Regions from separate parts of the Kitasatospora sp. NPDC056327 genome, predicted to be linked through region 2. Evidence: riboswitches for the same ligand, from Rfam matches in the RefSeq annotation. Region 2 holds a riboswitch; each other region holds the start of a gene.

Region 1 (4,157 bases), on a different contig from region 2:
ACCGTGACGCAGTACACCGGGGACGGTGCCGTCCCGCCGCGTCCCGTCGCTCCGCCCGCCCCGGCCTACCCGGGGCCCGCTCCGGTGCCCGCCGGGGCGCCCGCGCCCGGGCCGGTCGTGCCGCAGGCGCCCGCGCCCGCCGGGTCGTCCGGGCCGCCCACCGTTCCGGTCCCGGTCGTTCCGCCGTCGGCGGTTCCGCCCGCCCCGGCGCCCGCGCCCGCCCCGGCCCCCGCACCGGCGCCCCTCCCGGTGGCGCCGCCGGTGCCCGCCGGTTCCACCGGGCACTTCCTGCTGCCGTCCGGCGCGCCCGTCCAGCTGCCCGCCCACCCGCCGCGGCAGCATGCGCCCGCCGGCCCGATCGCGGTGCTGCTGATCGGCCCGGCCGGCGCCGGCAAGACCACGGTGGCCCGCCACTGGGCCGAGCGGCGCCCCGCCCCGACCGCGCACATCAGCCTCGACGACGTCCGCGAGTGGGTGCAGTCCGGCTTCGCCAACCCGCAGTCCGGCTGGAACGACGCCTCCGAGGCGCAGTACCGGCTGGCCCGCCGCACCTGCGGCTTCGCCTGCCGCAACTACCTGGCCAACGGCATCTCCTGCATCATCGACGACGCCGTCTTCCCCAACCGCCCGGCGATCGGCCTCGGCGGCTGGAAGCGGCACATCGGCCCCGGCATGATCCCGGTGGTGCTGCTGCCCAGCCTGGACTCGGTGCTCGGCCGCAACGCCCGGCGCAGCGGCAACCGCCGGCTCGGTGACGAGGAGGTGGCCCGGATCCACGGCCGGATGGCCGGCTGGTACAACTCGGGCCTGCCGATCATCGACAACTCCCACCTCGACGTGGCCGCCACGGCGGCCGAGCTGGACCGGGTGATCCTGGCCCGGCTGATGGGCGTCCCGGTCCGCTGAGCCCGGCCGCCGGCCGTCCGCGGCCGGTGCTCCGGGCGGGCCGGGCTGTCGGTGCCGGCTGCGATGATGGACGCGTCCTGAACGAACCACCGGGGGGAGCCGCGCCCGTGCCGGAAGGCCACATCATCCACCGCCTCGCCGCCGAGAACCACCGTGCCTTCGGCGGCCGGCCGGTCCGTGCCAGCAGTCCGCAGGGCCGCTTCGCGGACGGCGCCAAGCTGATCGACGGGCGGGAGCTGACCGCGGCGGAGGCCACCGGCAAGCACCTGTTCCTCGGCTTCGGCGAGGACGCCTGGGTGCACGTCCACCTCGGGCTGTACGGCGGGTTCACCTTCGGCGAGCCGGGTGACGGCCCGGTGCCCGAGCCGGTCGGCCTGGTCCGGCTGCGGCTGGCGAACGACGAGCACTTCGCGGACCTGCGCGGTCCCAACACCTGTGCGCTGATCACCGGCGCGGAGAAGGCCGCGGTGGCCCGCCGCCTCGGTCCGGACCCGCTGCGCGCGGACGCCGACCCGGACGCCGCCTGGCGGCGGATCTCCGGCAGCCGCACCACGATCGCCGCGTTGCTGATGGACCAGAAGGTGCTGGCGGGCGTCGGCAACGTGTACCGCGCCGAGGTGCTGTTCCGGCACGGCATCGACCCGCACCGGGCCGGCCGCGACCTGCGCCGTGCCGAGTGGGACGCGATCTGGGCGGACCTGGTCGCCCTGATGCGCGAGGGCGTCGGCGCGGGCCGGATCGACACGGTCCGTCCCGAGCACACCCCCGAGGTGATGGGCCGGCCGCCGCGGGTCGACGACCACGGCGGCGAGGTCTACGTCTACCGGCGCGCGGGGCAGCCCTGTCTGGTCTGCGGAACCGACGTCCGTGCCGAGGAGCACGCCTCCCGCAACCTCTTCTGGTGCCCGTTCTGCCAGCCCGCCGCCGCCTGGACGTGAGGCGGCGCGGGAGGGCGTGAGCGGTCGTGAGGTGACGCCGGCTCCGGTCCGGCCGGGCCGGCGTCAGCCCGCCGAAGCCCCGTCGGCGTCACCGGCGCACTGGTCCAGCAGGGGGCGCAGGCCGGCGTCCACGAGCCGGTAGCGCACGACACGTCCCTCCTTCTCGCCCGCGACCACGCCTGCCGTCCGGAGCAGGCGCAGGGCCTGCGAGACGGCGGGGTCGCGCATGCCGGTGGCGACCGCGAGGTCGGTGACGGCGAGCGGGCCGGTGCGGTGCAGGGCGAGCAGCAGGGCGAGCCGTCCGGGGTCGGCGAGCAGCGCGAAGCGGTCGGCCCAGGAGCGGACCCCGGCGGTGTCGCCGATGGCCGCGATGGCCTCGCAGACCCGGTGGCCGTCGATGGTGCGGTGGCCCGCGCGGTCGGCCGGTACGAGATGCATGCGGCCCATTCTCGCAGGCGGGGCCCTGTGATCCTGGACACCTGCGCAGGTGCGCAGCCTTGCACGGGTTGTCCGCCGACCCCTACGGTGTTCCCCGCCGTGGTGCTCGGGAAGACCGGTGACGGACCCTCAGGGGTCCCAGTCCGGAGCGGCCCTCGCCACTGTGATCGGGGGAAGTCGTCCGTACCCACGACGCCACTGGGCGCTTCGCGCGCCTGGGAAGGCGGGTACGGGAGCCCCGTCAGCCAGGAGACCGGCCACGGCATCTCACGACGTCATTCCACGAGGTGCTGGAGCGTGATCCGAGCATGACCCTGCCCGAAACCGCCGCCGTCCCGACGGCGCCCGCGTCCCTTCCCGCGTTCCGCTGGCGGCGTGAGGACACCCTGCGCACGGCCGGCCTGATGGGCGTGATCCTCGCCATGCACGTGGTGGCGTTCGGCACGCTGGTCTTCCTGGTCGCACCCGAGAGGTACGAGGTCGGCACCCAGGTCTTCGGGGTGGGCCTGGGCATCACCGCCTACACCCTCGGCATGCGGCACGCCTTCGACGCCGACCACATCGCGGTCATCGACAACACCACCCGCAAGCTGATGGCGGACGGCCGGCGCCCGGTCTCGGTGGGCTTCTGGTTCGCCCTCGGCCACTCCTCGATGGTGGTGCTGATGGCCGCCCTGGTGGCGGGCGGCGCCCAGCTGGCGAACACCCTGATGGACGACGGGTCCGCCACCCACCAGTGGCTCGGCGTGGTCGGGACCTCGGCCTCCGGCGCCTTCCTCTACCTGATCGGCGCCCTCAACCTGGCGGCGCTGTTCGGCATCCTCAAGGTGTTCCGCAGGATGCGGGCGGGGTCGTTCGACGAGGCCGAGCTGGAGGCGCACCTGAACTCGCGCGGCTTCCTGGCCCGGGTGCTGAACCGGGCGACCCGCTCGATCACCCGGCCCGGGCAGATGTTCCCGGTCGGCATGGTGCTGGGCCTGGGCTTCGACACCGCGACCGAGGTCACCCTGATGGTGATGGCCGGCTCGGGCGCCGCCTCCGGCCTGCCGTGGTACGCGATCGTCTGCCTGCCGCTGCTGTTCGCGGCCGGGATGAGCCTGTTCGACACCCTCGACGGCACCTTCATGAACTTCGCCTACCAGTGGGCGTTCTCCAACCCGGTGCGGAAGGTGTACTACAACCTGACGATCACCGGTCTGTCGATCGCGGTGGCGTTCGTGATCGGGACCATCGAGCTGGTCGGAGTGCTGCACGAGAAGCTGGACCTCACCGACCCGGTGAGCGGCTGGATCGCGGAGATCTCGCTGGACAACGTCGGGTACGCGATCGTCGGTCTGTTCGTGGTCGTCTGGGCGGCGGCCATCGCCTACTGGCGGCTGGCCGGGGTGGAGCGGAAGTGGGGCTCCGGGGCCGCGCCGGGAGCGCGGTAGCGGTGCCGGCCGGGCCCCCGCGGGCCCGGCCGGTGGCGTTCGGCAGGCGGATCGGGGCCCGGGTTCGTACGCTCGACGCATGGCTGATGCGTACGCGGGCCGGCGGGAGCGGTTGCGGGAGCACTGCAGTGCGTCCGGGGCCGACGCGGCGCTGATCACCCGGGCGGCGAACGTGCGGTACCTCACCGGCTGCCCGCCGTGCGGGGCGGCCCTGCTGCTCACCCGGGAGCGCGCGCTGCTCGCGCTGCCGGACGACCTCCCGCCGGACGACACCGGCGAGCACCTGATCACCCCCGAGGTCACCCGGCTCCCGGTGGCGGCCGGGGCGGACACCGCGGTCGCCGCGGCGGCGGCCGTGACCGGGCTGGGGGTGACCGGGCTGGCGGTGGAGGAGCACGACCTGACGGTCACCCGGCACCGGACGGTCGCCGGGCTCGCCGAGGGG
Region 2 (4,157 bases):
CTGACGTCGGTGGACGCGGTGCGCGCCCTGTTCTCGGACTCCTCCCGGGCCCGCGACCTCGCCGACGAGTCGGACCTGCCCCGGCTGCGGGCCGTCCGCACCCGGCTGCGCGGGGTCTTCGAGGCCGCCGCCGACGGCGAGGAGGTGCGCAGCGTCGACCTGCTGAACAGCCTGCTGATGGAGTTTCCGGTGAGCCCCCTGGTCTCCGGGCACGACTACCTGGACGAGGCCGGCCGGCCCCGCTGGCACCTGCACCTCGCCGACAACTCCCCCACCGCCACGGCCCACTTCAGCGCCGTCGCCTGCATGGGCCTCGCCGTCCACCTGACCGAACTCGGCGCCGACCGGCTCGGCATCTGCCAGGCCGCCCCCTGCCGCAACTCCTACCTGGACACCTCGACCAACCGCTCCCGCCGGTACTGCTCGGACCGCTGCGCGACCCGCGCCAACGTCGCCGCCTACCGCGCCCGCAAGCGCCAGGAGGCCGCGGCGGCCGCCGCCGGGCAGGGCTAGGGCGTCTCTTGTGGATCACTGCCGGGCCCTAGGGCGTCAGCTCCTCCGGGCGGACCCAGACGCCCAGGCGTCGGGCGAGCCCGGGGATCCGGGCCAGCGGGGCGGCGAGCAGCAGCCGTTCCAGCCGCCGGCCCGGCGCGAGCCAGACCGGGCGGGGGCGCAGCCGCAGCAGCACCCGGCCGAGCACGAGTTCGTCCGGGACCGCGCCGTAGCTGCGGCTGTCGCTGTCGACCGGCCGGTTGTCGGAGAGCAGCCACCAGCCCTTCGGCCTGCGGCCGTCGGCACGCTTGACCACCAGCAGGTTCTGCTGGAACGGGTGACGGAACACCACCACCGCGCCGGGCCGGATCCGCGCGCCGTAGCGGACCAGCAGCCGGTCCCCGTCGCGCAGCGTCGGCACCATCGAGTCCCCCGCCACGTCGATCAGCCCGAACGGCGCGCCGCCCGCCGGGGGGTCCTCCACCGGTTCCGCGCTCCGTGCCACGACTCCTCCTCCGGGCGCCCGCTGTCGCACACCAGTCTGCCGCACGGTCCGTCACCCGCCGGTGTCCGGATTCACCCGGTTCCGGCTCGGCCTTTTGCCCTAGGCCCACCGCCCGGCCGAGAAACCGCCGGGCCCGAAGGGTAATCTCGGGCGCGGGAAGACGATCTAAGGAAGGACTCCCATGTTCTCTCGTCTGTTTGCACCGCGCGCCACCGCCCACGCCCACTGCGACCTGCCCTGCGGCGTGTACGACCCGGCCCAGGCCCGCATCGAGGCCGAGTCCGTGAAGGCCACCCAGGAGAAGTACCAGGCCAACGAGGACCCGCACTTCCGGGCCCGCGCCGTCATCATCAAGGAGCAGCGCGCCGAGGCCGTCAAGCACCACATCTCGGTGCTGTGGAGCGACTACTTCAAGGCCCCGCACTTCGAGAAGTACCCGCAGCTGCACCAGCTGGTCAACGACACCCTGAAGGCCGCCTCGGCCGCCAAGGCGTCCACCGACCCGGCCACCGGCCAGGCGCTGCTGGACCTCGTCGCCGAGGTCGACAAGATCTTCTGGGAGACCAAGCAGGGCTGATCCCCGCTCGCTCCCCTGCGAACGCCCCCGTCCGCGCCGGACGGGGGCGTTCGTGTGTCCCCGGCCACAAACGCTGCGGTAAGGGTTGCCTGACCCGAGTGCTTGTTATGCTGCCAGGGCGTTCCCAGGGGGAAGCCGGTGCGATTCCGGCGCTGACCCGCAACGGTAAACGGTGCCCCGCGCCCGTGAGCCCGATCGCCCGGGGACGCCGACCTCCCGACAACTCGCCGTGGACTGCGAGGGGATCGCGCCCCGGCACGACCGCGCCCGGGCACGCCGCCCCGCGCCCCGCCCGGCCCGAGGCAAGGCGCGCCACAGTGAGCAGCACCGCGACCGCACCGGCCACCGCCGCGGCCCCGCCGGGCCCGCGCCGAACACCCGCCGCGGCGCTGGCCGCCGCCCTCGCCGCCGCCCTGCTGCTCTCGCTGGTCTGCGCCGTCGCGGTGGGCTCCTCCGGACTGGCCCCGGGCCGGGTGCTGCGGCTGCTGGCCGCCGGTCTGACGGGCGGCCGGCTGGAGGCCGACGAGGCCGCCGCCTACGCGATCGTCTGGGAGATCCGGCTGCCCCGCGCCGTCCTGGCCGCCGTGGTCGGCGCCGGACTGGCCGCCACCGGGGTCGCCGTCCAGGCGATGGTCCGCAACGCGCTCGCCGACCCGTTCGTGCTCGGCATCTCCTCCGGCGCCTCGGTCGGCGCCAACGCCGTGCTGATGCTCGGCGCCTTCGCATCGTTCGGCGTCTGGGCGCTCTCCGCCTCCGCGTTCGCCGCCGCCCTGCTCGCCATGGTGCTGGTCTACCTGACCGCCCGGACCGCGCACGGCCTCACCCCGCTGCGGCTGGTGCTCACCGGCACCGCGATGTCCTACGGCTTCTCCGCCGTCACCGCGCTGATGGTCTTCGCCGCCGCCCGCGGCGAGGCCGCCCGCTCCGCGATGATGTGGCTGCTCGGCAGCCTCGGCGGCGCCACCTGGGGCTCGGTGCCGATCGCCGCCGCCACCGTGCTGGCCGGCCTGGTGCACCTGGCCTGCTCGGCCGGCCGGCTGGACGCGCTGGCGATGGGCGACGAGACGGCCGCCTCGCTCGGCGTGGACCCGGACCGGCTGCGCCGCGAACTGTTCGTGGTGACCGCGGCCGTCACCGGCACCGTGGTCGCGGTCAGCGGGGCGATCGGCTTCGTCGGACTGATGGTCCCGCACCTGGTGCGGATGCTGGTCGGCGCCGGCCACCGCCGGGTGCTGCTGGTCGCTCCGCTCGCCGGGGCCCTGCTGCTGGTCTGGGTGGACATCGTCTCCCGCACCCTGCTGGCGCCCGCCGAACTCCCGGTCGGCGTGGTCACCGCGGCCCTCGGGGTGCCCTGCTTCCTGCTGCTGATGCGCCGTCGCGGCTACGCCTTCGGAGGCGGCCGGTGAGCGCCACGAGCCCCGTGCCCGGCCTGGACCTCGCCGTCGACGGCGTCTGCGTCGACCTCGCCGGTGTCCGGCTGGTCCACGACGTCACCCTGAGCGCCCCCGCCGGTCGGGTGGTCGGCCTGATCGGCCCCAACGGCAGCGGCAAGTCCACCCTGCTGCGCTGCGTCTACCGGGCCCTGCGGCCCGCCGCCGGCGCCGTCCTGCTGGACGGCGAGGACCTGCACGCGCTCGCCCCGCGCGAGGCCGCCCGGCGGGTGGCCGCGCTGCCGCAGGAGCACTCCGCCGAGTTCGACTTCACGGTGGCCGAGGTGGTCGCCATGGGCCGGCTGCCGCACCGGCGCGGCGCCCTGGCCGGGCCGTCCGCCGGGGACACCGACCGCTGCACCGGGGCGCTGCGCCGGGTCGGCGCCGCGCACCTGGCGGCCCGTGGCTTCCTGAGCCTGTCCGGCGGCGAGAAGCAGCGGGTGCTGATCGCCCGCGCGCTGGTCCAGGAGCCCCGGGTGCTGGTCCTCGACGAGCCCACCAACCACCTGGACATCGCCCACCGGCTGGAGGTCCTGGCGCTGGTCCGGGAGGCCGGTCCGACCGTGCTGACCGCACTGCACGACCTGGACCTCGCCGCCGGCCACTGCGACCTGCTGTACGTGGTCGCGGACGGCCGGATCGTCGCTTCCGGACCGCCCGCCGAGGTGCTCGAACCCGGTCTGCTGGCCGAGGTGTTCAAGGTCCGGGCGACACCCGTGGCGCACCCGGTCACCGGCGCCCTGCGGCTGCTGCTCGACCGCCTCCCGTAACCGCACCGACGCCCTCCCCACCGCCCCCTCGCGAGGATCCCCATGCGCACCAAGGCCGTTGCCGCCGCCGCCCTGCTCGCCGTCGCCCTCACCGGCTGCGGCGCCGAGATAGCCCCGCGGGGCGACGGCGCCACCGCCGCCTCCGCCCACTACCCGGTGACCGTGACCAACTGCGGCACGGAGATCACCTTCCGGGAGAAGCCGGCCCGCACGGTGACCAACGACGTCGGCATCACCGAGCTGATGTTCGCGCTCGGCCTGGAGGACCGGATGGCCGGCTACGTGATGCCCGACGACAAGGGCCGGGTCGACGCGGTCGCCTGGAAGGACGCCTACCAGCGGACCGCCTGGCTCTCCCGGGACCGGATCACCAAGGAGATCGC
Region 3 (4,157 bases), on a different contig from region 2:
CCGCCGTCGTCAGAGCTCCACCGAACGGGACGCGTGTTTCCCCCAGGAGGTCCTGCCATGGCCCAGTCCGTCCTCTCACCCAGCCTGCCCGCGGGCGGCTCCGCCCCGGCCGCGCTGCCGATCCGCGCCATCCTGCCCTGGGCGCTGTTCCTCGGCACCCTGATGCTGGTCCTGCTCTACTTCGTCGGCGCCGAACAGGGCGCCACCTCCCTCATCTCCGGGGCCACCGTGCACGAGTGGGTGCACGACGGCCGCCACCTGCTCGGCTTCCCGTGCCACTGAGCGGAGACCGGGCACCGATGAACAACTCCGCAACCGTCTCCTCGGGCACCGTCGGAAAGCTGCTGCTGCGGGGCCTGATCGCGGGCCTGATCGCCGGACTGGTGGCCTTCGTCTTCGCCTACACCGTCGGCGAGGGCCCCGTCTCGGACGCCATCGCGCAGGAGCAGTCCCAGTCCGCCGGCGCCGGGCACCACCACGGCGAGGCGGCGGAACCCGCCGGCGACCACGCCGACTCCCACGGGGCCGCCGGCACCGCCGACGCCGCCGGCTCCGGTGACGAGGAGGAGGAACTGGTCAGCCGCGACCTCCAGTCCACCGCGGGCCTCGCCACCGGGGTCCTGGTCTACGGCGTCGCCGTCGGCGGCATCGCGGCGCTGGCGTTCTGCTTCGCCCTCGGCCGGATCGGCCGGTTCGGCCCCCGGGCCACCGCCGCGCTGGTCGCGGGCGCCGCGTTCGCCACCGTCTACCTGGTGCCGTTCCTCAAGTACCCGGCGATGCCGCCCGCGGTCGGCAACCCGGACACCATCGGGAAGCGCACGTCGCTGTTCTTCCTGATGATCGCGCTCAGCGTGCTGATCGGTGTCGCCGCGGTCATCCTCGGCAGGCGCCTGGCTCCGCGTCTGGGCACCTGGAACGCCGTCGTCGCGGCCGGTGTCGGCTACGCCGCGGTGATGGCGCTGCTCGCGCTCGTCCTGCCGTCCAACGACGACGCGATCCCGGACGGCTTCCCGGCCGGGCTGATGTGGGACTTCCGGCTCGCCTCGATCGGTCTCCAGGCCGTGCTGTGGACCGGGTTCGCCCTGGTCTTCGGCGCCCTGGCACAGCGGGCCCTCACCCCCGCCGCGCCCGTCGGGGACCGCACGGCCGCCCCCGCTCCGGCGGTCTGACGGACAGTTCCGGAAAGCGCACGGTTCGACCCTGCCGAAGGCGCGCCGGCGGGGTCGAACCGTGCGCTTTCCCGCTTTCACGGCACCTGCCCGTCGCCCCGCCCGCCGGAACCGGAACCGGGGCGGGACGTCCGGTGACGGGTGACGGGTGACGGGTGACGGGTGACGGGCGATGGAAGGCGGGAGGCGGGTGGCGCTCTGGACTTACTAGGACGTCCGACTATATGGTCGTGGACAAGGCCCGCAGTGCAGGGAAGCCGGTGTGAATCCGGCACGGTCCCGCCACTGTGACCGGGGAGTTCGTCGCCGCAGTACCAGCCACTGGCCGCTGGCCGGGAAGGCCGGGCGACGCGCGCCGATCCGGGAGTCAGGATACCGACTGCGGGTGTTCCGTGTTGTCCACGAGGATGGAGCAAACACGCATGGCACCGGTCTGCGCTCTTCCCGACCCTGGTGATCCTGCGACGGCCGCGGCCCGCCCGTCACCCTGACGGCTCGCCGCGCCCGGCAGCCCCCACGCCCGCGCCCGCCCGGGCGCCGTGCGGGCGGACGCCGTGCGCCCCTCCCTCGGATCCTCCTGACGCCCTGACGAGAGCAGGTTCGTGATGGTCCGTGAACTGCACCACTTCATCGCCGGCAAGCCCGCCGCCGGCACCTCCGGCCGCTTCGGAGACGTGTACGACCCCAATACCGGCCGCGTCCAGGCCCGGGTGCCGCTGGCGTCCCGCGCCGAGGTCGAGGCCGTGATCGCCGACGCGGAACAGGCCCAGCCCGGCTGGGCGGCCTGGAACCCGCAGCGCCGCGCCCGGGTGCTGCTGCGCTTCCTCCAACTCGTCGAGCAGGAGCGGGACGGGCTCGCCCGGCTGCTCTCCGCCGAGCACGGCAAGACCGTCGCCGACGCCCACGGCGACCTCCAGCGCGGCCTGGAGGTCGTCGAGTTCGCCGCCGGGATCCCGCACCTGCTGAAGGGCGAGTTCACCGACAACGCCGGGACCGGCATCGACGTGTACTCGATGCGCCAGCCGCTCGGCGTCGTCGCCGGCATCACCCCGTTCAACTTCCCGGCGATGATCCCGCTCTGGAAGGCCGCACCGGCGCTGGCCTGCGGCAACGCCTTCGTCCTCAAGCCCTCCGAGCGCGACCCCTCGGTGCCGCTGCGGCTCGCCGAGCTGTTCCTGGAGGCGGGACTGCCGCCGGGCGTGCTGAACGTGGTCAACGGCGACAAGGAGGCCGTGGACACCCTGCTGGAGGACCCGCGGGTCCAGGCGGTCGGCTTCGTCGGCTCCACCCCGATCGCCCAGTACGTCTACGCCACGGCCGCCGCGCACGGCAAGCGCGCGCAGTGCTTCGGCGGCGCCAAGAACCACATGATCGTCATGCCGGACGCCGACCTCGACCAGGCCGCGGACGCGCTGATCGGCGCCGGCTACGGCTCCGCGGGCGAGCGCTGCATGGCGATCTCGGTCGCCGTACCGGTGGGGGAGGAGACCGCCGACGCCCTGGTCGCCAAGCTGGTCGAGCGGATCGGCGCGCTCCGGGTCGGCCGCTCGGACGACCCGGAGGCCGACTTCGGACCGCTGGTCGGCCGGGACGCGCTGGAACGCGTCCGGGGCTACCTCGACCTCGGCGTCCGGGAGGGGGCCGAACTCGTCGTCGACGGCCGGGACTTCCGGCTGGAGGGGCACGAGGACGGCTACTTCCTGGGGGCCTCGCTCTTCGACCGGGTCACACCGGACATGCGGATCCACCGCGAGGAGATCTTCGGCCCCGTGCTCACGGTCGTCCGTGCCGCCGACTACGAGGAGGCGCTGCGCCTGCCCAGCGAGCACGAGTTCGGCAACGGCGTGGCCATCTACACCCGCGACGGCGACACCGCCCGTGACTTCACCCGCCGCGTCGACACCGGCATGGTCGGTGTCAACGTGCCGATCCCGGTGCCGATCGCCTACCACACCTTCGGCGGCTGGAAGCGCTCCGCGTTCGGTGACCTCAACCAGCACGGCCCGGACTCCGTCCGCTTCTACACCCGCACCCGCACGGTGACCTCCCGCTGGCCCTCCGGGGTCAAGGAGGGTGCCAGCTTCACCATCCCCACGATGGGCTGAGCGCCGTGCACGATCTCGACCAGGAACAGCGTGCCGTCGCCCGGGCCGTCCGGGCCTTCGCCGACGAGCACCTCGCCCCGCACGCGGTGGAGTGGGACCAGGCCAAGCACTTCCCCGTCGACGTGCTGCGCAAGGCCGCCGACCTCGGCCTGGGCGGCGTCTACGTCCGGGAGGACGCCGGCGGATCAGAACTCACCCGGCTGGACGGGGTGGTGGCCTTCGAGGCGCTCGCCACCGGCTGCCCCTCGATCGCCGCCTACCTGTCGATCCACAACATGGTCGCCTGGATGGTCGACCGCTACGGCACCGACGGGCAGCGCCGCCGCTGGCTGCCGGGGCTCTGCGCGGCCGAGCAACTGGGCAGCTACTGCCTCACAGAGCCGGGGGCCGGCTCGGACGCCGCCGCGCTGAGCACCCGGGCCCGGCGCGACGGGGACCACTACGTCCTGGACGGGGTCAAGCAGTTCATCTCCGGCGCGGGCACCTCCCGGGTCTACCTGGTCATGGCCCGCACCGGCGGCCCGGGACCGCGGGGCATCTCCGCCTTCCTGCTGGACCGGGAGGACCCCGGGCTGTCCTTCGGCCCGAACGAGCGGAAGATGGGCTGGAACGCCCAGCCCACCCGCCAGGTGGTCCTGGACGGCGTCCGGCTGCCCGCCGACCGCCTCCTCGGCACGGAGGGGGAGGGCTTCCGGATCGCCATGAGCGGACTCAACGGCGGCCGGCTCGGCATCGCCGCCTGCTCGCTGGGCGGGGCCCAGAGCGCGCTGGAACGCACCATGACCTTCCTCGCCGAGCGGGAGGCGTTCGGCACCCGGCTGCTCCACGCCCAGGCGCTCCAGTTCCGGCTGGCCGACATGGCCACCGAACTGGAGGCCGCCCG

Evidence for each region. A riboswitch is a leader RNA that binds a small molecule or an ion and turns the genes downstream of it on or off. The one in region 2 is predicted to bind cobalamin.
Region 1: linked by a shared signal. The riboswitch ahead of ACFCX4_RS20510 (HoxN/HupN/NixA family nickel/cobalt transporter) and the one ahead of ACFCX4_RS18330 (FecCD family ABC transporter permease) in region 2 are both predicted to bind cobalamin.
Region 3: linked by a shared signal. The riboswitch ahead of ACFCX4_RS04665 (CoA-acylating methylmalonate-semialdehyde dehydrogenase) and the one ahead of ACFCX4_RS18330 (FecCD family ABC transporter permease) in region 2 are both predicted to bind cobalamin.

What each region holds. Positions count from the first base shown of each region.
Region 1 is NZ_JBHJRC010000138.1:64-4,220, forward strand. Features, by position in the region: gene ACFCX4_RS20495 (AAA family ATPase) at 1-906, shown strand, start outside; gene ACFCX4_RS20500 (Fpg/Nei family DNA glycosylase) at 1,014-1,844, shown strand; gene ACFCX4_RS20505 (ArsR/SmtB family transcription factor) at 1,908-2,282, opposite strand; cobalamin riboswitch at 2,366-2,559, shown strand; gene ACFCX4_RS20510 (HoxN/HupN/NixA family nickel/cobalt transporter) at 2,591-3,712, shown strand; gene ACFCX4_RS20515 (M24 family metallopeptidase) at 3,792-4,157, shown strand, end outside.
Region 2 is NZ_JBHJRC010000112.1:11,953-16,109, forward strand. Features, by position in the region: gene ACFCX4_RS18315 (CGNR zinc finger domain-containing protein) at 1-513, shown strand, start outside; gene sodX (nickel-type superoxide dismutase maturation protease) at 542-997, opposite strand; gene sodN (superoxide dismutase, Ni) at 1,179-1,574, shown strand; cobalamin riboswitch at 1,654-1,792, shown strand; gene ACFCX4_RS18330 (FecCD family ABC transporter permease) at 1,892-2,980, shown strand; gene ACFCX4_RS18335 (ABC transporter ATP-binding protein) at 3,004-3,774, shown strand; gene ACFCX4_RS18340 (ABC transporter substrate-binding protein) at 3,817-4,157, shown strand, end outside.
Region 3 is NZ_JBHJRC010000017.1:32,849-37,005, forward strand. Features, by position in the region: gene ACFCX4_RS04655 (CbtB-domain containing protein) at 58-282, shown strand; gene ACFCX4_RS04660 (CbtA family protein) at 300-1,169, shown strand; cobalamin riboswitch at 1,378-1,568, shown strand; gene ACFCX4_RS04665 (CoA-acylating methylmalonate-semialdehyde dehydrogenase) at 1,775-3,274, shown strand; gene ACFCX4_RS04670 (acyl-CoA dehydrogenase family protein) at 3,271-4,157, shown strand, end outside.